3 regions of the Brevibacillus sp. YAE8 genome follow, and region 3 is predicted to be linked to each of the others. Evidence: riboswitches for the same ligand, from Rfam matches in the RefSeq annotation. Region 3 holds a riboswitch; each other region holds the start of a gene.

Region 1 (7,895 bases), on a different contig from region 3:
CAAATAGATCGCCACGAGCGTAGCGCTGATCGCCCCGAGCACCATCTGTCCTTCTGCCCCCAGGTTGAACACTCCCGCCCGAAAAGCAAGCGACAGCCCCAAGGCGATCAGCATGATCGGCGTCGCTCTCGCCAAGGTAGAGGTGAAGAAGTAGAAGCTGCCGAAGGCCCCTTTCCACATTTCCTGATACGTGCCCAGGATAGATTCCCCTACCGAAGCGATGACGAGCGCCCCGATCAACTGCCCGATGACAACCGCCAAAAGCGGCTGAACCAGTGATTTACCCAGCTCTTTGATTGCTGCCATGAACGCTTCCTCCCGCCATTAACACGCTGATTTTTTCCTCGGTTGCCTCTTTGCGCGAAAGCTCTCCGGCGATCCGCCCTTTGTACATCACCAAAATCCGGTCTGACAGCGCCAAAATTTCCGACAGCTCGGACGAGACCAGCAAAATCCCGTCGCCTGCGTTGCGCTTGTCGATCAGCGCCTGATGGATGTACTCCATCGCGCCAATATCGACACCCCGGGTCGGCTCTGCCGCGAGCAAAAACGGAGTCTCATGTCCCAGCTCGCGCGCCACGATCAGCTTTTGCAGATTTCCGCCCGACAAATTCCCGGCCAGCTCCTGAAGCTGTCTGGAGCCTGTCTTGATCGCGAACTTTTCTACCCAGCCTCTGACGACCTGGCGAAAAGCTTCCCGCCGCACGACGCCGCGCCGATTGAACGCAGGCTTTCGCTGATAGCCCATCAGCGCGTTTTCCTCGACGCTCTCCAGCTTGGCTACCCCCCACAAGTAGCGATCTTCCGGGATGTGCGCCAAGCCCGCCTCGCGAATCGTCGCGACAGTCTGGTTGGTAACGTCCTTGCCGCCCAGCCGAATCGTTCCCTCCTGTGCCGTCCGCAAGCCGCTGATCGCTTGCAGCAGTTCGGACTGGCCGTTGCCCGATACGCCCGCGATGCCGACGATTTCCCCGTGATGCACGGTAAAGCTGACCCGGTCGAGCAACGTCTGCTTTTCCCGAACCGTCAAGTTCTCCACCTGCAAAAGCGGCCCCCGCTCCAGATCGACGCGCTCGCTCAGCTCCCGCAGCTCGCGTCCGACCATCAGCCGGGCCAGATCGTCCACATTCGTCTCGTTACGCGCTACCGTGCCCGTCACCTTGCCGCCGCGCAACACCGTGATCCGATCTGCGACCTCCATCACTTCCTGCAGCTTGTGCGTAATCAAAATGACGCTCTTCCCGCTCTCCGCCAGATTGCGGATCGTCTGCAACAGCTCGCGAACTTCAAGCGGCGTCAGCACGGCAGTCGGCTCGTCCAGCACGATGATGTCCGCTCCCTGGTACAGCACCTTGAGAATTTCCACACGCTGCTGCTCGCCGATGGAGCAGTTGGACACTCTAGCCTGTGCATCTATCGGAATCCGGTACTGCTCGCTTAGTGCGCGGACCTTTTCCACGGCGTCCTTCCGGCGGAAAAATCCGGCCTGCTGCGGCTCGTAGCCGATCACGATATTTTCCGCCACGCTAAACTCGCCAAACAGCATGAAGTGCTGGTGCACCATCCCGATCCCGCTGCGAATGGCGTCCTGCGGCCCGCGAAAAGCGACAGGCTTGCCGCCTAGCACGATCTCGCCGGACGTAGGCTGCTCCATGCCGTACAGCATCCTCATCAGCGTCGTCTTGCCCGCGCCGTTTTCCCCGACGATGGCGTGGACTTCTCCCGCAGCAAGCGAAAACGAGACCTTGTCGTTTGCAATAAAATCTCCGTATTTCTTGGTCATGGCCCGCATTTCCAAACGATCGGTCATCCTTGCTCCTCCTTCTTTGCGCCTAGCCTTTCTCTTCCTTGCCTCTGCTCCTTGCCTTGCATATAAGGAAGACCGACTACACAGTTGTAGTCGGTCACAATCATGCACTGTGCGCTAGCTGTTAAAACGAGTCTGGCACTTTGCGGGTACCAGCGATAATCTCCTCGCTGATCGCTTTTACTTTGTCCACGACTTCCTGGCCAATAAAAGCGTTCAGAGGCGTCTGGCTCTCGTGCGTCACATACGTTACGCCTACGCCTTTTTCTTTCAAGCCGTAAGTGACGACGCCCGGCTTGAACGAGCCTTCTACGAACGACTTCACGGTTTCATACGCAGCGGCATCTGTCCCTTTGAGCTGGGACAACACGATGTGCTCAGGGTCGATCGTGGTGCGGTCAACGTCCTGTCCCGATGTATAGAAGCCTTTTTCCTTCGCGGCCTCGAACACGCCGAGGTCGCCTACTGCTGCCGCTCCGTTGATGAAGTCGGCGCCTTTGGATGCTTGCAGCAGCGCCAGCTCCTTCGCTTTTGCCGGGTCAGAGAAGCTTCCTACGTAGTTCACCAGGAACTCCGCGTTTGGATTGGTTGCTTTCAAGCCTTCCTGGAAGCCGCCTGTCCATTTTTTCAACAGCGGAATATCCATGGCGACAACCATGCCGACCTTGTTTGTCTTCGTGGCAAGACCTGCCGCAGCGCCCATCAGGTAAGCCGCTTCCTGCTCGCGGAAGGTAACGCTGCGCACGTTTGGCAAATCTACTACGGTATCAATAATCGCGAAGTTGCGGTCAGGATTTTCGGCTGCCACTTTTTTCAGCGCGTCTTCCGCTTCAAAAGAAGAAGTGATAATCAGATCGTAGTTTTCCGCTACCGCAACGCGCAAATTTTCTTCGATGGCGCCGTGGTCAGTAGACTCGATGCTTTTTACTTCTGCGCCAAATTCCTGTCCTGCTTTTTTCGCGCCTTCGTCCATTTGCTGGAAGAACGGGTTTACCCCGATTTTTTCCGGCAAAATCAGCGCAATGCGCTTCTTCGCCGCGCCTTCTTGCCCTGCCGCTTCTTCCTTTGGCTTGTCAGCAGGCGCATTTCCGCCAGCCGAACAGCCCGCAGCCAAAACAGCAAAAGTGGTGAATGCTAACAACAACTTCTTCATGGTGTCTTCCGCTCCCATCCGAACGTTCTACGTTTTTTCTGTATCCTACTACGTAATGTACGGCTTTTTTCCGAAAAGATCAATACTAAACACGAATATTTTGTAACAAAAATATTTTATCGTTCGTGTATTCCCCCTCCTGACAACAAAAAAACTCTTCCCGAAGGAAGAGTTTGCGTCCGAAGCCGTCCTCTTCCTCATCTGTCAAAACCCCGGTACAGGTTTTGCAGGAATTGGCACCTTTCTGTCCATGTCACGCATGTCCAGTGGTTGCCGGGCTTCATCGGGCCAGTCCCTCCGCCGCTCTCGATAAGGAGATAAAAACTATCAAGTTACAATGCATTCATTCTAGCAGAACAAACTGAAAAAGCAATTGTTTTTTCAGACTGTTCTCGCCAATTTTACACTTTGGCGCCTATTGTCTGTGAAACGTTTCCTGCAGCCGATGCGACAGATTGTTCAGTTCCCCCAGCTCTTCGGTAATTTCCCGCACCTTTTGATGCTGGTTTTCCGCTGTGGCGAAAAGCTCCTCCAGATTGGCGACCGACTGCTCGGTGACAGCGGTAATGGTCGACATTTCCATCGCCACTTCGCCCGAGCGCATTTTTACCCGGTTCATGCTGGAGCCGACCTGCTCCGCTGCCTGCAGGAAGGCCATCATGCCGGAGCGCACCGCCTCGATCGACGCCACTGTTTTCACAGCCAGCTCCTGGCCTTTTGCCACCGAAGCTTCCCCGTTGCTGATCTGCTGTACAGCGTTCTCGCTTTCCTGATGGAGCGATTTGAGAATCTCGGTAATTTCCTGTGTAGCGGTTGCGCTCTGCTCCGCCAGCTTGCGCACCTCGTCTGCCACCACGGCGAAGCCGCGGCCGTGCTCGCCTGCACGCGCCGACTCGATGGCGGCGTTGAGCGCCAGCAGGTTCGTTTGCGTCGCAATCTGGTTGATGGCTCCTACGATTTCCTCGACCCGATTGGCCTGGCGGTTGAGCTGGTGAATCGTCGACGCTGCCACGTTGACGGCAGAAACGATCTGTTCCATTTGCTGCGACAGCTCTTTCATCATGTCGACGCTTTCTTTCAGGCGGCGGTTGTTCTGGTCGGACTCGCTTTTCATCGCGTTCGTCTGCGTGGTGACCGCCACGATCTCCTGGTCGATCGACTGCACCTCTTCCTCGATCTTCACTGTCGAGTTCGCCTGCGACTCCATGCCCGTCGCCACTTCCTTGAAGGCGATCATCATTTCATCCGTATTGCGTTTCGTTCCTTCGGCATGCTCGTGTACGTGCTCTGTCGTACGGTCGATCTGCTCGGTCATCTGTTGGATATGGACGAGCATCTCTCCCAGGCGACGCTCTTTTTCTTCCGCTTCCTGGCGGGCGATGTTTGCCTTCTGCAAGGACGCTTGTCCCGCCAGACAGAGGTACGTCACCGCTCCCATCATCATCAGAATCGCCATGATGCGTAGCACCAGATTCAGCTCGGTGAAATCGCCGCTGAAAATCTCGTACGATCCTGTGTAAAATCCGACCAGCGTCACGATGATTTGCGCAATTCCGGCTGTCACTACGAGCTTCCAATCCAGGTAAGCCGCGAGAAAACCCATGACCACAAAAGCGAGAAACGTAACTTCTGGATACGTCGTGAAATGATCGAACGAAATCGCGTAAAACATAAGTCCGATCGCTACCAGATAACGAATGACATGGCTGTCTCTTTTGATGAAGTAAAAAGGCGAAACAATAAGGGTGACCAGCAATCCGAGGGACGTCACTTTCCAGAAATTAGCGTCGACTTGATAGGCAATGAGTCCCGCCATCCACAGATGGTTCCATAGGATAAAAATCATAAAGCCTTCTTTGTCCGTTAATGTGTTGCGAACCAATTGAATCATAGTTGCCCCCCTTTTCCCTGCTACTTATGTATCGGATTCTTTTTCCATTATATCGCGCTCAGATTGACTAATTTGTGAAAAAAGTGAGAACAGCCAAAACCAGTGACGAATAGGCTACTATCATACCCCTTATTTTAAGACATCTGGAAAGGAACTAAGAACCGTGGAAGAACAACGCAATCTTTTGCCAGCCACCGTGCTGACGCGGACGATCCAACGTCCGAATACCACTATTTATTACCCGCAACTGGCGGGGCTAGCCAATCAGCAAGCAGAAAAAGACATCAACCGCGCCATTTTGCAAACGGTCCAAGGATTGATTCACGAACAGCAACGGGTACAAGTACCGGGAAATACCCAAATGCAAGGAAGCTACGAAATCAAAACGAACGAGCGCGGCATTTTCAGCGTCACCATGAGCAATTACGCGTACACTCCGCAAATGGCCCACGGCATGACCTTCCTCGGGTCGGTGACGGCAAACATCCATACAGGCAAGCTCTATACGCTGCGCGAGCTGTTCAAGCCGGGCAGCGACTACGTCAACGTCCTGTCCGCGAACATCAAACGCCAGATCGAGGCGCGGCAAATCCCGACGCTGAACGGTTTTACCACGATCAAGCCCGATCAAGATTTTTACGTTGCCGACAAATCATTGGTCATTTACTTCCAACTGTACGAAATCACCCCGTACTATGTCGGCTTCCCGATGTTTCCCATCTCCATCTACGAGTTGGAGCCCATCATTGACGAAAACGGGCCGCTTGGCATTTTGGCTGCCGATTAACAGCCCTCCTTTTACCTTCTTCCCCGAGCTGATGCCCTTGAAACGGCATCGGCTTTATTTTTGTCAGAAAAACGCCTTCTTTTCCACTCGAATAAACATTTACTTATATGTCCTGAACTGCTACTATGTTATTTGTACATATTTACTTAAGCAATCAAGCGCTTCGTCTTTCGAACCAGCTTTTTCTGGAGGTCTGATATCATGCAACATTACGGTCACAAGATCGGCCAAGCTGCCAGAGTCTTCAGTAAAACATTGAATGGAATCATGTCCCCGATGGGATTATATAGCTCGCAATGGAGCATTATTCTTTGCCTGCACTACCGCAACTCTTTGACGCAGGTGCAACTGAGCAACTACCTGAATGTCGAAGCCCCGACGATTACCCGGACATTGACCCGGCTGGAAGAGATGGGCTGGATCATCCGCTCCGAAGGCGACGACAAGCGGGAACGGTACGTGTCGCTCTCGCCTGCGGCAATCGAGCGTTTTCCCCAGTGGCTGCAAGCGGCGCGCGATTTGGAAGCGGTTGCCTTGCGCGATCTGGACGAGAACGAGCTTGCCGTCTTCAACCGGGTTCTGAAAAAGATGACGGAAAATTTGAATACGCAAGCGTAGGCTTGTTTTTGATACGACGACACGACAAAAGGGCTTCTACTCCTGAGCGGCTAAGCAGCCGTGTTCAAGCAGAAGCCCTTTTCCCTGTTGCGAGTTGCTGTTTACATCATCCGTTTGACCATGCTGCGCGCCATCCAGACGCCTGCCGCACCCGCCTGCGCCAGTCCGCGCGTGATCCCTGCCCCGTCGCCCCCGCAGAACAGTCCTTTGATTTCCGTCTCAAACTCCTCTGTCAGCTTGGGACGCGCCGAGTAAAATTTCGCTTCGACGCCGTAAAACAGCGTGTGCTCCGAGGCAATTCCCGGCGTGACCTTGTCCAGCGCTTCCACCATTTCAATGAGGCTTTTCATCGTATTGTAAGGCAGCACCAGTCCGAGATCGCCCGGCACGGCTTCCTTCAAGGTCGGCTCGAGGAAGCCTTCCTTGATCCGCGCTTCCGTAGAGCGGCGCGCCCGCAAAATATCGCCGTACTTTTGCACGATCACGCCGCCGTTGGACAAATCGTTGGCGCGTTTGCATATCTCGCGCGCGTACTCGTTCGGCTTGTCAAAAGGTTCCGTGAACGTATGCGAGACGAGCAGCGCGAAGTTCGTATTGGTCGAGCCGAGCGCCGGGTCTTTGTAGGAATGCCCGTTTGCCGCCATGACCCCGCTGTGGTTTTCCACGACGACGTGCCCGGACGGATTGCTGCAAAACGTGCGGACCCGCGTGCCGACGGATGTGTTGAAAATAAACTTGCCCTCGTACAAATGCTCGTTGATTTCGCGCATGACGACATCGGACGTCTCTACGCGCACCCCGACGTCCACCTGGTTGTTGTACATTTTCAGGTGGCGCTTTTTCAGGATGTTGGTCAGCCAAGCCGAGCCGTCCCGGCCAGGTCCGATCACGACAAAGTCGCTCTCGTACTCTCCCCCGTTTTTCAGGACGACGCCTCTCACGCGATGGCCGCCGTCTTCCTTGACCGTCAAAATGTCCTCGACCTCGGTCTTGAACATCATGTCGATTCGTTCCTTCAAATATTCAAAAATCGACTGCAAAATCTCCAGGTTTTGCTCTGTGCCCAAATGGCGCACCTGTGCGCGCAGCAGCTTGAGCCCTGCCGCGTACCCGCGCTGCTCGATGCTTTTGATCGTCTCTGTCGTCGGATCGGTAATCGTGCGGGTCGCGCCGTGCTCCAGGTTGATTTCGTCGACGTATTTGATTAGACCAAGCACAGTGGAAGGACTGAGGTAATCCGTCATCCAGCCGCCGAACTCCGTCGTGATGTTGAATTTGCCGTCACTGTAGGCGCCTGCTCCACCAAAACCGCTGGTAATCGAACAGGCCGGCAGACAGCCCGCATAGTCCTTTTTCCCGGCAGGCGGCGGACAAAGCTTGATTTTTTCTTCCAGGATCGGACAGCGTCTGCTGTAAATGTCGTGCCCTTTATCAATGAGAAGCACCTTGGCATTCGGCGCTTTTCGCGTCAGCTCATAACATGTAAAAATTCCGGCTGGTCCTGCTCCTACCACAATCGCATCGTATTTCTTCACTTCCAGTTCCTCCCCGTAAGCATGTTGGAATACTAGGCTTTCACCAAGCATAGATGGCTCTTGCGCTGTCTATCCCTGCCCGCGGCAACAGACGACAACGCAAA
Region 2 (7,895 bases), on a different contig from region 3:
TCGGTCAAATACTTCATCTCGCCCATGAAGGCGGCCATTCGCCGCTCGCCTTCTCCGTTCACCTGAATCGGCGCGGTTCCGTAATCCAGCTCCCGCTCGGCAAAGCCCCAGACCTCCCCCGGGCCGAGTAGCAGATTGCCGGCTTCCCCGTCAACTTGTTTCACCTCCACGCCAGTGTCGACGGCAAACCAGACCGTCTCCTGGTTGTAGCTGCTGACATGGCGGGAAACCAGCTCGACATACTGCTCATACGTCAGGAAGCTGTCAAACGAGATCGCCAGTTGGGAAACCGTTCCTTCCGGCAGCTTTTCCAGCGTCGTCCAGGCAGGCGTGCGCAAAAAGGACGTGTCTTCTTCCGGTTCTCCGGCCGATAGCGGGTAGCGGAAAAACAGCTTTTGCTCCCGGACGCCCCCTGTCCACTCCGGTCTGGCGCTCACGTTCCACAGCACATTCGTGCTCCGAAAGCGGCCAGCGCTTTTGGCCTCGTTGCCAACCTGCTCTCGCAGCTCCATGTCGATGCTGCCGTACAACAGCCCCACCTGCGAGCCGCTGCTGCCCACGCTCACGCCAGGCTGGGTAAAATTGACCATGTCCCGTGCCACCCGGAACAAATCGTCATGCATCAGCCTTCCCACCCAGCCGTTTACGAACAGCAAGAGCACACCCGCGAGGCAAGGAATCGCGAAGGCATAGAAGGAGGTCGTCAGCCTGTTTTTCCACTTTCCCCGGCGGACGATCGCCCGCTGTCTTGCTTCCGAAAGCCCTGGCGCAACCTCCTGCTTGCCGTCTGTCCCTTGTTCTTCCCCGAGCAATAGCCGTTCCAGCCGCTTCCCGTACTCTTCGTCGTCCGCCAGTTCCTCGCCCAGCCGTTTCGCTTCCTCGCCCGTCAAATCCCCTCTCAGGTAAGCAAGCAGTTTTTGCTCGCGGTCATCCCCGTTTTGGTTCGTCATAGCCCTTCCTCCTTCCACAGTTGCCGCATCTTTTGCCGTCCCCGAAACAGGGAGCGCTTAACATCCGCCAGTTCGATTCCCAGCACCTCCGCCATTTCCGCGTAGGAAAACTGCATCGCCGACAGCAAAATCACCTGTCGCTGCTTTTCCGGCAGCCGCTCCAAACAGGCGGATGCCGCCTCCCACAACTCCTGGTTCACGAGCTGGTCAGCGGGATCGACGGCGGAAGCATCCAGTCGTTCCGGCACGCTCCCGACGTAATCGACTGGCCGCCGCTTCTGTTTGCGATGCCAGTCCACGAAGGCGTGGTAGGCCACCTTGAACAGCCACGGCCGCACTTTTTCCCCGCGATAGTCATCCAGGGAGGCATACGCGCGAAAAAAAGTCTCCTGCGTCAAGTCTTCCGCCTGCCTCCGATCGCGTGTGAGCCGGAAAAGATAGCGGTATATATCGTTTACGTGCAACTGGTACACGTCCTCCAAGCCTACTTTCCCAATGCCTCCACACCCTTTCATCCGATACCACGCACGCTGAGTAAAAAAGTTTCACTTGCTGCCTCCTTTTCCCTGTGAGCAGATGCACATTCTCGGAAAAACAAAGATTGACTAGCGGAACGAGAAGGCATATCATGGGTGTATCGCACACGGATAGATGACGTGTGAACCACATAAACTCTTATCGCGAGCTGGCTGAGGGACTGGCCCTATGATGCCCGGCAACCGGCGCTATTTTTTTGCGTTCGACAAAAATAGCGAAACGGTGCTAATTCCAACGGATAAGAGTCGGAGCTGTTTGTTCCGGCTACTGACCCGAGAGATGAGAGGAGACGAGACGTTTTCATAGTCGACAACCGCCTCCCCGCTCAAGTGGGGAGGCTTTTTTGCATGATTACATGTTTCGAAACGACCACGACAGCTTTTGAAGCTGCCAAGGAGGACTAGCATGAGTGAGCAACGCATCCTCGTCACCTATTTGACACAAGCCAAAGACTTGAACAAAAAAGCCGCTGCCATCGCAGTCGGCATGACGGTCGGCTCCTGGACGGACTTGCCCGCTACCAAGCAAGCGGAGCTGGCGCCGTACCTAGGCGAAGCCGTCAGCGCCACTCCGCTGGAAACATTGGAAAACGGGGATGTGCGCGGGCTGATTACCGTCAGCTACCCGACCCGCAACTTCACCAGCGACATTCCTTCGCTCTTGACCGGAATTTTCGGAAAGCTCTCGATGGACGGAAAAATCAAGCTGGTCGACATCGCTTTTCCCGACTCGTTCCTCCAGGCTTTTCCCGGACCGAAGTTCGGCATAGACGGACTGCGCGGACGACTGGACGCCCAAAACCGTCCGCTCCTGATGAGCATTTTCAAATCTTGCCTCGGCCTGCCGTTCGACGATCTGAAAACGCAATTTAAAGCACAGGCGCAGGGCGGCGTCGATTTGGTCAAAGATGACGAAATTTTCTTCGCGGACGACCGCGCACCGTTTTTGGAGCGCATCCAGGCGTTCAAACAGATCGCCCTGGAGACCGAAGCCGAGACAGGCAAGCCTGTCCTCTACGCCGCCAACCTGACCGGGCCGATCAACGAGCTGAACGAAAAGGCAAAACGCGCGGTCGAAGCGGGCGCCGACTGCCTGCTGTTCAACGTGCTGGCCTTCGGCTTCGATGCCCTGCACCGCCTGGCAGCCGATCCGGATGTCAACGTCCCGATCATGGCGCACCCGGCGCTCGCAGGCGCGTACTATCCGTCGCCTGACTACGGCATCGCCACGCCGCTTCTGCTCGGCACCTTGATGCGGATCGCCGGAGCAGACCTGGTGCTGTTCCCGTCTCCGTACGGCAACGTGGCGCTGGACAAGACAGAAGCGCTGCAACTCGCCCACAACTTGACGACGCCGCTGGAGGGCGTGCGCCGCTCGTTCCCGGTTCCGTCCGCAGGCATTCATCCCGGACTCGTGCCGCAGTTGTATCAGGACTTCGGTCTCGACCAAATCGTCAACGCGGGCGGCGGCATTCACGGCCACCCCGGCGGCGCGACGGCCGGAGCGAAAGCTTTTGTCGACGCAATCGCTGCCGTCACTGCCGGGCGCAGCCTGGAAGAAGCCGCTGCCGGATCGCCTGAGCTTGCCATCGCCCTGGAAAAGTGGGGTGGCGCACGATGAGCAAAAAGCTCGTGCTGTTCTGCGATTTCGACGGAACGATTACGGAAAAAGACAACATCGTCGCGATTGTGAAAAAGTTCGCTCCCCCCGAATGGGAAGCACTCACCAAACAAATTCTTTCGCAACAAATAAGCGTACAGGAAGGCGTCGGCAAGCTGTTTCAGTTGCTCCCTTCTTCCTTGCGCCAGGATATTGTAGACTACATCGTCCAGGAGGCTACGATTCGCCCCGGCTTCGCTGACTTCGTCCGCTTTTGCCGCGAGGAAGGCATCGAGCTTTTGATTACGAGCGGCGGCATCGACTTTTTCGTCCAGCCGATTCTCGCTCCGTTTGACCTTAGCGGTGTCCCGATCTACTGCAACGGCAGCGACTTCTCCGGCGAGAACATCACGATCACGTGGCCGCACTCCTGCGACGAGCACTGCACGAACGGCTGCGGCATGTGCAAGACGACCATCATTCGCCGCTACGACCCTGCCACTCACTATCGCGTCGTCATTGGCGATTCGATCACGGACCTGGCTGGCGCAAAGATCGCCGACTACGTCATCGCCCGCTCCTTCCTCGCCGAGAAGGCACAGGAGCTTGCGCTGCCGCACAGCACATTCGCGACCTTCCACGACGTGATTGGCACGCTGACCGAACTGAAACAGGAGGTTGTCTAATCCATGACCGCAACACTCGAACAACGTCTGGACGCTTTTCGCCGTCTGGACGACGCCAAGCTGACATTTGCCCGCCGGGACTGGTTTCCCGGTACCAGCGGCAATCTCTCGATCAAAATCCAGAACGAGCCGCTGCAATTTGCCGTAACCGCAAGCGGCAAAGACAAGACCAAGCTGTCGCCGGAAGACTACCTCGTAGTCGATCGAGATTCCCGCCCTGTAGACGCGACTTCGCTCAAGCCGTCCGCAGAGACGTTGATCCACGCCGTCGTCTATCAAAAGTTCCCGCAGGCAGGTGCCTGCTTCCACGTCCATACCGTCTGGAACAACCTCATCTCCGAGCTGTACTTCGGCCAGCGCGCCTTCTCCATCCAGGGGCAAGAGCTGATTAAAGGCTTGGGCATTTGGGAGGAAAACGCGCGTATCACTGTTCCGATTGTTGAGAACTTTGCCGATATTCCGACCCTGGCCGCCGCGATTGAAAAAGTCATCACCCCGGAAATTCCGGGCGTGCTCATCCGCAACCACGGCATTTACGCCTGGGGCGGCAACGACTTTGAAGCGAAGCGCCACCTGGAAGCATTTGAATTTCTGTTCGAGTACCACGCCCGCTGGCTGCAACTGCGCCAAGCCGTCGTGTCCACTACAACCAATTAACCAAGGAGGCAAACAAGATGGCACAAATTCGTTTCCACGACACTAACGAGTACATTTCCGCACCGGAGGAAGTCATTTCCTTCCTGGACAGCCAAGAGATCATTTACGAAAAATGGGGCGTAGACCGCCTCGATCCCAAGCACCGCGACAACTACAGCCCGACAGAGGAAGAAAAACAGGAGATTCTCGCCGCCTTCAAGCCGGAGATCGACGCGATCAGCGAGCGCCGCGGCTACCTGACTGCCGACATCATCGTCCTCTCTGACAAAACCCCTAACCTCGATGAGCTGCTCGTGAAATTCAAGAACGAGCATCATCACACCGACGACGAGTGCCGCTTCTGCGTAGACGGCCACGGCATTTTCGCGATCAAGGGCAAAGACGGGCGCTACTTCGACGTCGAGCTTGAGCCAGGCGACCTGATCTCCGTACCGCCGAACTTCCGCCACTACTTCACCTTGATGGACGACCGCAAAATCAAGGCAATCCGCCTGTTCGTCACTCCTGCAGGCTGGGAGGCTATCTACTGATACGTATCGCAAAAACAAACAAGCACCTTGGACCATAGCCTTGGCGACAAGGTGCTTTTCCTTTTTCCTGCTATTTACTCACTTAATGACGCCATCGCCTATAATCGACACCTCCGGCACAATACGGACATCGGCTCTGGCAAATGCCGCCGGCCAATCTTCCTGTACCTTTTTCCACTCCTCGTACTCATACGCACGGGCGTACACGCCAAAGCCAAACGGGTCTGTTCCACTCTCCTGGCACTTTGTGACCAGATTTGCGAACTCTTTGCGCAGTTCCTCGCTAATCATTTGCTCCATTTTCCTGTAGTCTTGTTCCATGTCGAACAAAAACAGCCTTTCGGTGATGGAAATGCGAATTTTCATTTTTACGTCGAATTGAAACCGATTGTTACGGTAGCTTGTTTTCACGGAGCGATTGACGCCATTCACCAAAAAACTGAGCCGATCCCTCGCTATGTGATTGCTGCCACCGTTTACGGGAAGCGGAAGCGTCAAGGATGTCTCTCCCTGCTTTTGATTACGGAGCATCTGCAACAGCATCGTATCTCTTGGCTCGAGCAGCGCAGCGTACTTGCCGCCCTTGTTTAGCAGTGCCGTCCCCAATACTTTAACAGAGCGTCCTGAGTTGATTTCAGCGAGTAACGGTGTGCCTCCTTTTTCAAACATTTGTCGATGAAATTCCTGTAACCTTGTTGTTACTGTCAAATTCCTTTGGCTTGCCTTATCGAGCAGCCTGGTTAGGTGAAGCGGAAGCCGCGGCTTATCCGTCGGATTAAAATTGAACAGCTCCTTGACCGGCCCGTCGCAAACGATCACTCGCGCATTCACCGTAAATCGCGCATCGCGAAACATCACATCCATAATGGGAAACCAATCGGGATGTTCCAACAGTTTTTTCCCGATAACGAACACCTGTATTTTGCCTGATAACGAAAGGCCCGTCACCAGCCCGTCAAACCGTCCTCTTGCCTGACGGAGCGATTCTATCTTGACTCCGTACTCCTCTTCCTTATCCTTGGCTTCCTTGCTGAACACCGGACTCGATAAATAGACGAGAAGCTGATCTTTTTCATTCAGATCTATCCCTGTCATCAGGGTGATCGTCGCGTCTTCCAGATCAATCCGATCCACACACCCCGTCAGCAGGGAGACTACACACAAAATCAATAGAACGTGTACGTATCTTTTTATAACCTTCACTCCTTCACTGACCTACGCAGCAGCCAGATCGGCACAAAAGCCAGAACGGGCAGCGCGTATCCGAATAGCAAACCGCCAGTGCTCCACCACTGCTTCCATTTGAGTAAATCCATGAACGTAGGCGTATACAGCCAAAGCAGTAAAATAACCAACAGCAAAGCGATGCCTAAATGCTTGCGATGATCTGCTGCACCGAACAATTGACTTGACGAGAAGACTGAAAAATACAGATAAGGGAAGCTGGTTGTAGACAAATAAAATAAATAGAAAGCGAGAAAGATAATATCCATTCGTTCCAAAAATCGATACTCAATCACCTTCCATAAATTCAATGTTGGCCACGTATATTGTAGAATTTCATCAGGGTTGAAAAACACGAAACTGAACAAGGTGATATTCATAAAAATCAGCATGGACAACGTATTGGCCACAACGATACCAAGGACTGCATACTGCTTTTTCTGCAAAAAAGGATAGAGAAAAAAAGCCAGTTCAAATCCTAAAAAAGACAGAACCGTTGATTTTGTTCCCGCCAGAATCGGCCACCACCCTTCCTTGAAAATAGGGAGCAAATAAAGCCAGTTCGTTTTCGGCAAGACAGTGACCAAGACGATCGGCATCCACAGCGTCAGATAAAAGATCAGCTCGGCATACCGTCCAAGCACCCGCAAGCCGCCTTGGAGAACCATATAAGCCGGAATGGCCAGCAAAATAACTACCATGTAAATCGGTGTCTGACTAAGAATCCACGTATTGACGATGGCCGCAGTGTTGGCCATGACAGTGAAAGAGGCAAAACCGCAATAGACGGCGATTCCTGCAACACAGACTTTCCCCAGCCATTTACCCAAAAACAACGGCAGCAGATCGACAATCGTTTTGCCGGGATAGCGCTTCATGATGCCGATGATGACCAGGCTGACCGCCATAGCCGCGAACCAACCAATCAAAATTGAGAGCCATCCGTCCGTCCCTGCCACCTCGGCCAGCTCTCGCGGCATGGACAACACCCCGATCCCTACCTGCGCACCGTGAATCAAATAAATGTACTGGAAGACCGTCAGTTCATTGAAGGCATATTTTTTCATTCGCCATCTCCCCTTGGACGATTATCTCCCTGCCTTCTCGCTTGAATGGCCCTCGTACTGACTGGCCGATCCCGCATCGTCCAAAACGGCAAGCGGACAAAGAAATCTTTCCAGTCGCTGAAACGAGCGGGCGCGAGCGGACTTCCGTAGGGAACGCCAAGCGATTCCAACTGGATCAGATGGGCAATGAGGCCCATCAGCCCGACGATAATCCCGACGATACCGAACAAAGCAGCCAGCACCATCATGAGAAACCGGAGCAGTCTAACCGCAGACCCCATATCGTAATTCGGGATGATAAAGGAGGAGATCGCTGTAAACGCGACCACAATCACCATGATGTTGCTGACAATCCCCGCCTGAACTACTGCCTGTCCAATGACGATCCCCCCCACGATGCCTACCGTCTGTCCGATGGGCGTTGGCAGCCTGACCCCTGCTTCCCGCAGCATTTCCATAGTCAGCTCCATAAGCATCGCTTCGAGTAAAGGCGGAAAAGGCACTCTCTCTCTCGACTCTCCGACCGATAAAATCAAGTCGAGCGGAATCACCTCGTAGTTAAACGAGATCAGGGCGATGTAGAGAGCCGGAAGAAAGGTCGCGATGATAAAAGCCAGCCCCCGCAACAGACGAATAAACGACGAA
Region 3 (7,895 bases):
GCTGGCAGCTATCTGTTTGTGATCCCGTCCACGAGCGGAGCCAACGCTTCCTTCACGCGCGCAGAAAGAATCGCCAAATTCGCCGAGCTCAGCGCCTTTTTGCGGGAAAAGAACTGGCATCCGCTGCCCTTGCCGCCCGGCTGAGCATTTTTGTGTCAACTGCTGTCTCTCTTGGCGTACTATAATCGTACGATCTTATACGCAAGGGAGGCGCAAACCGGATGGACGACCTCATCCGCAAGATCGAGCAAAAATACGCCCTGACTGTCATCCAGCACGAAAAGCTTAGGGAAACGCCCAAGTCGCTCGTCGTTTTTTTCGATACTTCCATCGGCAAGTTCATCGGCAAAGTATCGTATTTGCCCAAAGAGCGCCAGCATTTTATCCTGAACGCCGAAGCGCACCTGCGCAAACAAGGAATCCTCATCCCCGGTATTCAGCGGACGAAAAACAGCAAACGCTATATTATTTGGAAAGACAACCTGTTCGTCCTCCATCAGTGGCTGTCCTGGCCGAAGCTCGCCTACAACTCGCCGGGCAAGCTGGAGCAGGTCGGCGCTTTGCTCGGGCAGTTTCACAAAAGCTCGCTCGGCTTTACCTCCAAGCACGGCGAACTTTACAACGGCGCCAAAAAATGGTCGGAAGAATACAAAACGGACCTGGCCGCGCTGGAAAAATGGGAGCAACGGCACGCAGACAAGCAGAAGCCGCATTTCTCCACCATCGTCGAGTACCTCCCGTATTTTCGCCAGGCTGGACAGACGGCGCGCAAGCAACTGAATACGTCCGCCTATTTTGCCAAGTGGAAAAAAGCGCCGCTCAGCAAGCACTTCCTCTGCCACGGCGACTTCAACAACGGCAATTTGCTTGTGCGCAACAAACGAATCGCGATCATCGACTGGGAAGATGTCCGCTACGACTTTCCTTCCAAAGACATCAGCCGTGTGCTGTCGCTTGCCATGCGCAAGGAAGGGGCATGGAACAAGCAACTGTTTGCCTACCTGTTGCGCGGCTATTTGCGGGAAAACCCGCTGTCGGCCGAACAGCTTCACCTGCTGTTTGTCGACCTCGCCTTTCCGCATATAATGGAACGCTTTTTGCGCATGAAGCAGTACGAGCAAATGGATGCGGCGCACATCCAGCAATTTTGCACACGCGAATCCTTAAAGACTGCGTACATGCTGGACGAACTAAAAGCCCTCGCGTAAACGACAAAGGCTGTAGCCTGTCTTTTACGCGAGGGCCTGTTGGCATGTCGACAGAGAGTGGGCTTGGCGAGCGAAAGCCGTTACGGCTGCGCCGTTTTGACCAGCGCGCTCTGCTGGCGCACGTAGGCGATCAGCTCCGCTGCCATCTCGTAGTAGTTGAAGGGCGTAATCAGGTAAATGCCGTTGAAATAGCGGACAGCCGTATCGAGCAGCTCTTTCGCAATGGCGATCCCTTCCTGTCTGGCGGCCGGACCCTGCACCTTTTTCATTCGCTCCAGCGCTTCCGCCGAAAGCTTGATGCCCGGCACCTCGTTGTGCAAAAACTCGGCGTTGCGCGAGCTGGTCAACGGCATGATTCCGATAAAGACGGGAATCCCGATGTGCTTGGTCGCCTCGTGCACCTGCCGGATCGATTCGACGTCGTACACCGGCTGAGTCATGATGTAATCGGCCCCGGCCTCGACTTTCTTTTCCAGTCGGGCGACGGCTGCCGCCATGTTGCGGACGTTCGGGTTGAAGGCCGCGCCGACGATAAACTGGGCTTTTTGCTTCAGCGGACGTCCCGAGAACGAGACGCCTTCGTTCAGTTGCTTCACCATGCGGATCAGATCGAAGGAAGTAACGTCAAACACCGAGCTGGCCCCCGGCAAATCGCCGAAGCGCGACGGGTCGCCCGTGATGACGAGAATTTGGTCGATGCCGAGCGCGTGCAGCCCCATGAGGTGGGATTGCTGGCCGATCAGATTGCGGTCGCGGCAGGCGATGTGCAGCAGCGGGTCGATCCCGTGCCTGTTTTTCATCAGCGCGCCGAGCGCCATGTTGCTCATCCGCACAGTGGCGAGCGAATTGTCCGCCAGGGTGATCGCATCCGCCCCGGCCTTGTGCAGTTCGCAGCAACCGTCCAAAAACTGCTCGGCGTCGAGATCGCGCGGCGGATCAAATTCGACGATGATCGTCGTGCCTGTTTTGACCCGCTCGACAATGCTCGGCTTTTCCCGCTCGTGGGTGCTTTGCACGGAAATGTGCGGGCGCTCGACCAGGGCAACGGGCGGATTGACGCGGGCTTTCGGCTGTTGCGAAGCGAGCGCGTCTGCCATCGCCTTCACGTGCGCAGGAGTCGTTCCGCAGCAGCCGCCGATCAGGCGAACTCCCTGGTCCCTCAGGCGCAAGGCGCTTTCGGCAAAGTATTCGGGAGACGACTTGAAGGCGTACTCCCCGTCCGTCATGCCCAGCCTTCCTGCGTTTGGAAACGCCGACAGCAGCGAATCGTCCGGGAAGATCGTCCCTTCAAAAGAGCGCAAAATTTCAGCCGGACCCAAACGGCAGTTCAGGCCGATGATGTCAGCTCCTGCCTTTTTCAACTGCGGAAAAGCGTCTGTCAACGAGTAGCCGTCGCGCGTCCGCCCGACTTCGAGCGTCGCAAGCTGGGCGATGACCGGCACATCTGTCAACGGACGGATGACCTCAATCGCCAGCAATAGCTCCTCCAGATCGAGAAACGTCTCCAAAATCAGCGCGTCTGCGCCTGCGTGCAACAGGGCGATTGCCTGTTCCTCGTACTGGTCGCGATATTCATCCAGTACCTTTTTCTTGACCCGTCCGGCCAAAATCGAGCCGATGCTGCCCGCTACATACGCATCATCCTGTGCCGCCTCGCGGGCGATCGCCACAGCGAGACGGTTGATCCGCGCTACCTTGTGCTCCAGGCCGTAGCGGCTGAGCGCGTCGCGGTTCGCCGAAAACGTATTCGTCTCCAAAAGGCGCGCCCCCGCCTGATAGTACGAGGCATGAACCTCATGCACCACGCGCGGATTGGATAAACACAATTCTTCAAAGCTGACGCCAACCGGGGCACCCAGCGCATGTAGCTGGGTCGCCATGGCTCCGTCTCCGACCAGCAGGTGATCTTGCAAATAGTCCCGTAAGTCTTTCTTGCTCGTCGTCAACTCAATCCCTTCTCTCCCATTTCATTAGACGATCTATACTTCAAACACCGACGGACCCGCGTTAAAGTAGCGCGCTTCCGGGTGGGCAAATACCATCGCGGAGACAGATGCTTCCGGCTCCATCATGAAGCCTTCTGTCAACTGAACGCCGATATCCTCTGGCCGCAGCAGACGGAACAACTGCGCCTGGTCCTCCAGATTCGGGCAAGCCGGATAGCCGAACGACACGCGAATGCCTTGGTAACGGGCACCGAAGCGCTCCAGCATGGTCATCTCCGCCGGATCGGGAATCCCCCAGACGTCGCGCATCATGTGGTGAATCCGCTCGGCGAACGCCTCCGCCAACTCCAGAGCGAGCGCCTGCAAGACGTGCGAGCGCAAATAGTCGCCGCGCTCCTTCAGTTCCGTCGAACGCTCGCGGATACCGCCCCCTGCCGTCACAGTCAAAAAGCCGACGTAATCCATTTCCTTGCTCTCGACCGGGCGCAAGAAATCAGACAGACACAGATGCGGTTCCTCCGGCTGGCGCGGGAACGAGAAGCGCTCCAGCACTTTGCTGTGATCGTTTGGATCGTAGACGATAATATCGTTGCCGTCCGCTTGCGCCGGGAAAAACTGGTACACGCCGTGCGCAGTAATCGTTCCGCGCTGCTTCGCTTCCTTTAATAGTTCCTCGACCACGCCGTACAGCTCCAGCACTTTTTCGTCGCCCGCTTCGAGCAGCTTTTCCACATTGCCGCGCACGCCCAGATGCTTGCCGAGCAGCATGCGCAAGTTCAAGTACGGCTGCAAGTGGCTGATCGGGTATTGGCGCAGCACATGGCGGTCGCAATCCGGCGGCAGGTGGATCGGAACGGTTCTGCTGATGGCCGAACGCGCCGGGAGCGGAGCTTTTTTCTCCTGCACGACAGGCTGTGCAGCAGCGGCAGCAGCCGCTTCGGCCAAATCCTGCTGTTCCGCGATCAGCCGCTCGCGCTCCTCCGGGTTTTGCAGACGGTTGACGAGATCGAGGCCGTCCATCGCGTCTTTGGCGTACAGCACAACCCCGCGGTATTCAGGCGCAATCCGGTTGGAGGTGAACTTGCGGGTCAACGCCGCCCCTCCGACCATCATCGGCACGTCGATTCCCGCCGCACGCAAGTCCTGTGCGGTAATGACCATCTGCTGGGCCGACTTCACCAGCAGCCCGGACAGGCCGATCGCATCCGGCTTCTCTTTGCGGCAGGCGGCAATCAGTTGCTCAGGCGGCACTTTGATCCCCAGGTTCACGACGTTGTAGCCGTTGTTGGCCAAAATGATCTCCACCAGATTTTTGCCGATGTCGTGCACGTCGCCTTTGACGGTCGCCAGCAAAATTTTGCCTTTCGACGCGGAATCGCTCTTTTCCATGAACGGCTCCAAAAACGAGACGGACGCTTTCATGACTTCCGCGCTTTGCAGCACTTCCGCAACGATGAGCTGGTTGCCGTTGAACAGCCGGCCGACCTCTTCCATCCCGGCCATCAGCGGACCGTTAATGATTTCCAGCGGCGTGTACTTTTCCAGTGCCAGCTTCAAATCGTCGACCAGGCCGTCCTTCGAGCCTTCCACCACATAGCGGGCCAGCCGCTCTTCCAGCGTCAGCGAGGAAGCTTCCACGCGCACTTCTTTTTTCTTCTGGCGGTAAAACTCCGTAAAGGCTGCCAATGTCTCGTCGTTTGTTTCAAACAGCAGCGCTTCCGCCAGCTTGCGCTCGTCCTCCGGGATCGAAGCGTAGCGCTCCAGCTTCTCCGTATTGACGATGGCAAAATCAAGTCCGGCGAGCGTCGTATGGTACAAAAACACCGCGTTGAGCACTTCGCGTCCCGCTGGCGGCAAACCGAAGGAAACGTTGCTGACGCCAAGAATCGTCTTGCACTGTGGCATCGCTTCTTTAATGAGGCGAATCCCCTCCACCGTCTCCCGCGCGGAGCCGATGTACTGTTCATCTCCCGTCCCTACCGGAAAGACGAGCGGGTCAAAAATGATATCCTGCGGCGGGATGCCGTACTGGTTGACCAATATGTCATAGGAGCGCTTCGCGACCTCAAGCTTTTTCTCGCGGGTGATCGCCATTCCGGCTTCCTCGATCGTCCCGACGACGACGGCCGCCCCGAACTTGCGGATTAGCGGAGCCACTTCTTCAAAGCGCTCCAGTCCGTCCTCCAGGTTGATCGAGTTGAGAATCGCTTTTCCCTGGGAATAACGCAAGCCCAGCTCCATCACTTTCGCGTCTGTCGAGTCGATCATGAGCGGAGCCTTGACCTTTTTCACGACGAACTGCAAAAACTTTTCCATGTCCGCATACTCGTCGCGATCCGGGTCAGCCAGGCAAATGTCGATGACGTGCGCCCCGCGCTTCACCTGGGCGCGGGCGATGTCGGACGCTTCCTCGTACTGCCCTGCTGCGATCAGATCGCGGAATTTTTTCGAGCCGATGACGTTCGTGCGCTCCCCGACCAGAAGCGGGCGATTGTCGTCCTCGACGTAGACGACCTCGATGCCGGATACGGCACTGACCGCCTGCTCTGTTGCCTGGCGCGGCTTGCAGTCTTTGAGCGCCTCCGCCATTGCCCGGATGTGGTCAGGCGTCGTTCCGCAGCAGCCGCCTGCCACGTTCAGCCAGCCTTGCTCGGCAAAAGCGCGCATTTTCGCAGCAAGTCCTTGCGGCGTCTCGTGGTAGTGCCCGTTTTCGTCCGGCAGCCCGGCGTTTGGATAGCAGCTTACCCCACATTGGGCCAAGCCGGACAACGTGCGCAGATGGTCGCGCATAAATTCCGGCCCTGTCGCACAGTTCAGGCCGATCGTCACGGGCTTCAGGTGCTCAAGCGAGATGTAGAACGCTTCAATGTTTTGCCCCGCCAAAGTCGTACCCATCGGCTCGATCGTTCCGGACAGCATCACCGGCAGTTCTACGTTCAGTTCTTCAAACGCCTGGCGAATGCCGATCCCGCCTGCCTTGACGTTCAGCGTATCCTGCGACGTCTCCAGCAACAGGACGTCCACCCCGCCGATAATCAACCCTTTTGCCTGGCGGTAGTACGACTCCACCAGTTCCTCGAAAGTGACGCCGCCTGTCAGTGCCAGCGTTTTCGTCGTCGGCCCCATCGCCCCCGCCACGTAGCGCGGCCATTCGGCTGTGGAGTAGGCATCGACTGCTTCCTTCGCCAGACGGGCAGCGGCGATATTGATTTCCAGGTCCTTGTCCGCGACATCGTATTCGGCCAACACGACCGAAGTCGCCCCGAATGTATTGGTCTCCACGATGTCCGCTCCCGCTTCCAAATATTTTTCATGGATGGAGCGAATCACATCGGGCCTGGTCAAATTCAGCAGCTCGTTGCAGCCGTCGTACGCTTCGCCGCCAAAATCATCGGCGGTCAGGTTCGCCTGCTGCAGCATGGTGCCCATCGCACCGTCCAGAATCAGAATTTTCCGGGAAAGCTGTTCGCGAAAAGTGGGTTTCATTGACGTGCTCCTTTTCTCCCTTGCGTCGGTTTATTCTCAGCCGTTTTTTGCATCAAAAAATCCTCTTCTTTGAAAGAAGAGGATTTGTCCGCGGATACACTTGCGCCTGAACCATCCTCTCATCTTTCAAAGCACGTAGCTTTGCTGGAATTGGCACCGGATTTTAACCGGTTGCCGAGGCTTCATCAGGCCAGTCCCTCTGCCTCTCTTGATAAGAGTTGTTACTATGCTATTCATTTTTTGCTTTCAGGTTTGATGTTTGAAAGTATCTTAACACCGCGAAAAGTCTTCGTCAATTGAGAATTTGTCTATTCTTTACACTCTTCCCGCTCTTCTGCGCCCATTTTTGCGCATACCGGGCATTCGCCCACGCCAATCTGTGCGTTCGTGTATAGACTGTAGCATAACGGAAAGGAGGGGGAACAAACGTGAGTACATCTTACTGCGGACACGGCATCTTTGGAGACAGCTTCGCATTGGTGCTCGTACTGTTTATCCTGCTGGTCATTGTCGGGTGTTCGAACGACGACTGCTAAGTAAATGACAGGAAGAGGCTATCCCCCTTGCCTTGGCTTGAAGGGATAGCCTCTTTTTTCATGTCATGGACAGTGCGATCGCAGCCAGACCGCCTGCCGTAAAAGGCGACGCGCTCACGCTTGTCCACCTGGACGGTCAGGACGTCATACGGGACAGGCTTGCCGTTTTCCATCCGCTGGTCGCTGACGTTCATCCACGTTCCGTTGCGCCAATGCTCATCCGCATAAACCTCTGTCGCCTGGCGCTCGTAAACGTCGGCTTCTTCCCCCACCATCGTTTTCCAAAAGGCTTGCGCGACTTTTTCTGCTGCCGCAGGCGCGACCGTTGCCTTCTCGCCGCCATTGATCCAGCTACGGGCTTTTTGTGAGAAGCATCGTTAGTTAACTTTTTTCAACAGGATGGCACTTGACCGCTCTGCCTTCATTGTCAGAGCGAAACGCTTTTGCTATCATGAGGCTACCCAAACCGATGAAAGGAACGATCGACAATGGACGCTCTGCTCGCGCGTGAAAAGGACGAATTTCTGTCCTGTATAGAAACGATAAAAGAACTGGAAAGCTCCGAATTTGAAAGCTACTCCATCGTAAAGCATACCGAAACAGGAGAACATTATTTGCGCTACTTTTTGTCCCATATCAACCTGTCGGAAGGGGGCCGCAGGGACAACTACGATCACTTCCTGCCGATTGACTCCGATGACGTCCTGGGACTGATGTTC

What was found. Region 3 has a riboswitch for S-adenosylmethionine ahead of metH (methionine synthase). Riboswitches for the same ligand answer to the same signal wherever they lie in the genome.
Region 1: linked by a shared signal. The riboswitch ahead of AC27IT_RS16555 (BMP family lipoprotein) and the one ahead of metH (methionine synthase) in region 3 are both predicted to bind S-adenosylmethionine.
Region 2: linked by a shared signal. The riboswitch ahead of AC27IT_RS14955 (2,3-diketo-5-methylthiopentyl-1-phosphate enolase) and the one ahead of metH (methionine synthase) in region 3 are both predicted to bind S-adenosylmethionine.

Annotation. Positions count from the first base shown of each region.
Region 1 is NZ_BAAIYG010000014.1:36,003-43,897, forward strand. It holds gene AC27IT_RS16545 (ABC transporter permease) at 1-306, opposite strand, end outside; gene AC27IT_RS16550 (ABC transporter ATP-binding protein) at 281-1,810, opposite strand; gene AC27IT_RS16555 (BMP family lipoprotein) at 1,932-2,960, opposite strand; SAM riboswitch class I at 3,155-3,276, opposite strand; gene AC27IT_RS16560 (methyl-accepting chemotaxis protein) at 3,376-4,851, opposite strand; gene AC27IT_RS16565 (DUF3298 and DUF4163 domain-containing protein) at 5,015-5,638, shown strand; gene AC27IT_RS16570 (MarR family winged helix-turn-helix transcriptional regulator) at 5,840-6,256, shown strand; gene AC27IT_RS16575 (NAD(P)/FAD-dependent oxidoreductase) at 6,358-7,791, opposite strand.
Region 2 is NZ_BAAIYG010000011.1:19,142-27,036, reverse strand. It holds gene AC27IT_RS14965 (anti-sigma factor) at 1-950, opposite strand, end outside; gene AC27IT_RS14960 (sigma-70 family RNA polymerase sigma factor) at 947-1,465, opposite strand; SAM riboswitch class I at 1,623-1,773, shown strand; gene AC27IT_RS14955 (2,3-diketo-5-methylthiopentyl-1-phosphate enolase) at 1,893-3,107, shown strand; gene AC27IT_RS14950 (2-hydroxy-3-keto-5-methylthiopentenyl-1-phosphate phosphatase) at 3,104-3,772, shown strand; gene AC27IT_RS14945 (methylthioribulose 1-phosphate dehydratase) at 3,776-4,429, shown strand; gene AC27IT_RS14940 (1,2-dihydroxy-3-keto-5-methylthiopentene dioxygenase) at 4,447-4,959, shown strand; gene AC27IT_RS14935 (Ger(x)C family spore germination protein) at 5,038-6,162, opposite strand; gene AC27IT_RS14930 (GerAB/ArcD/ProY family transporter) at 6,159-7,250, opposite strand; gene AC27IT_RS14925 (spore germination protein) at 7,247-7,895, opposite strand, start outside.
Region 3 is NZ_BAAIYG010000003.1:353,136-361,030, forward strand. It holds gene AC27IT_RS07215 (mismatch-specific DNA-glycosylase) at 1-144, shown strand, start outside; gene AC27IT_RS07220 (phosphotransferase) at 222-1,208, shown strand; gene AC27IT_RS07225 (bifunctional homocysteine S-methyltransferase/methylenetetrahydrofolate reductase) at 1,289-3,154, opposite strand; gene metH (methionine synthase) at 3,188-6,640, opposite strand; SAM riboswitch class I at 6,757-6,858, opposite strand; gene AC27IT_RS07235 (YjcZ family sporulation protein) at 7,069-7,176, shown strand; gene AC27IT_RS07240 (hypothetical protein) at 7,173-7,451, opposite strand; gene AC27IT_RS07245 (hypothetical protein) at 7,665-7,895, shown strand, end outside.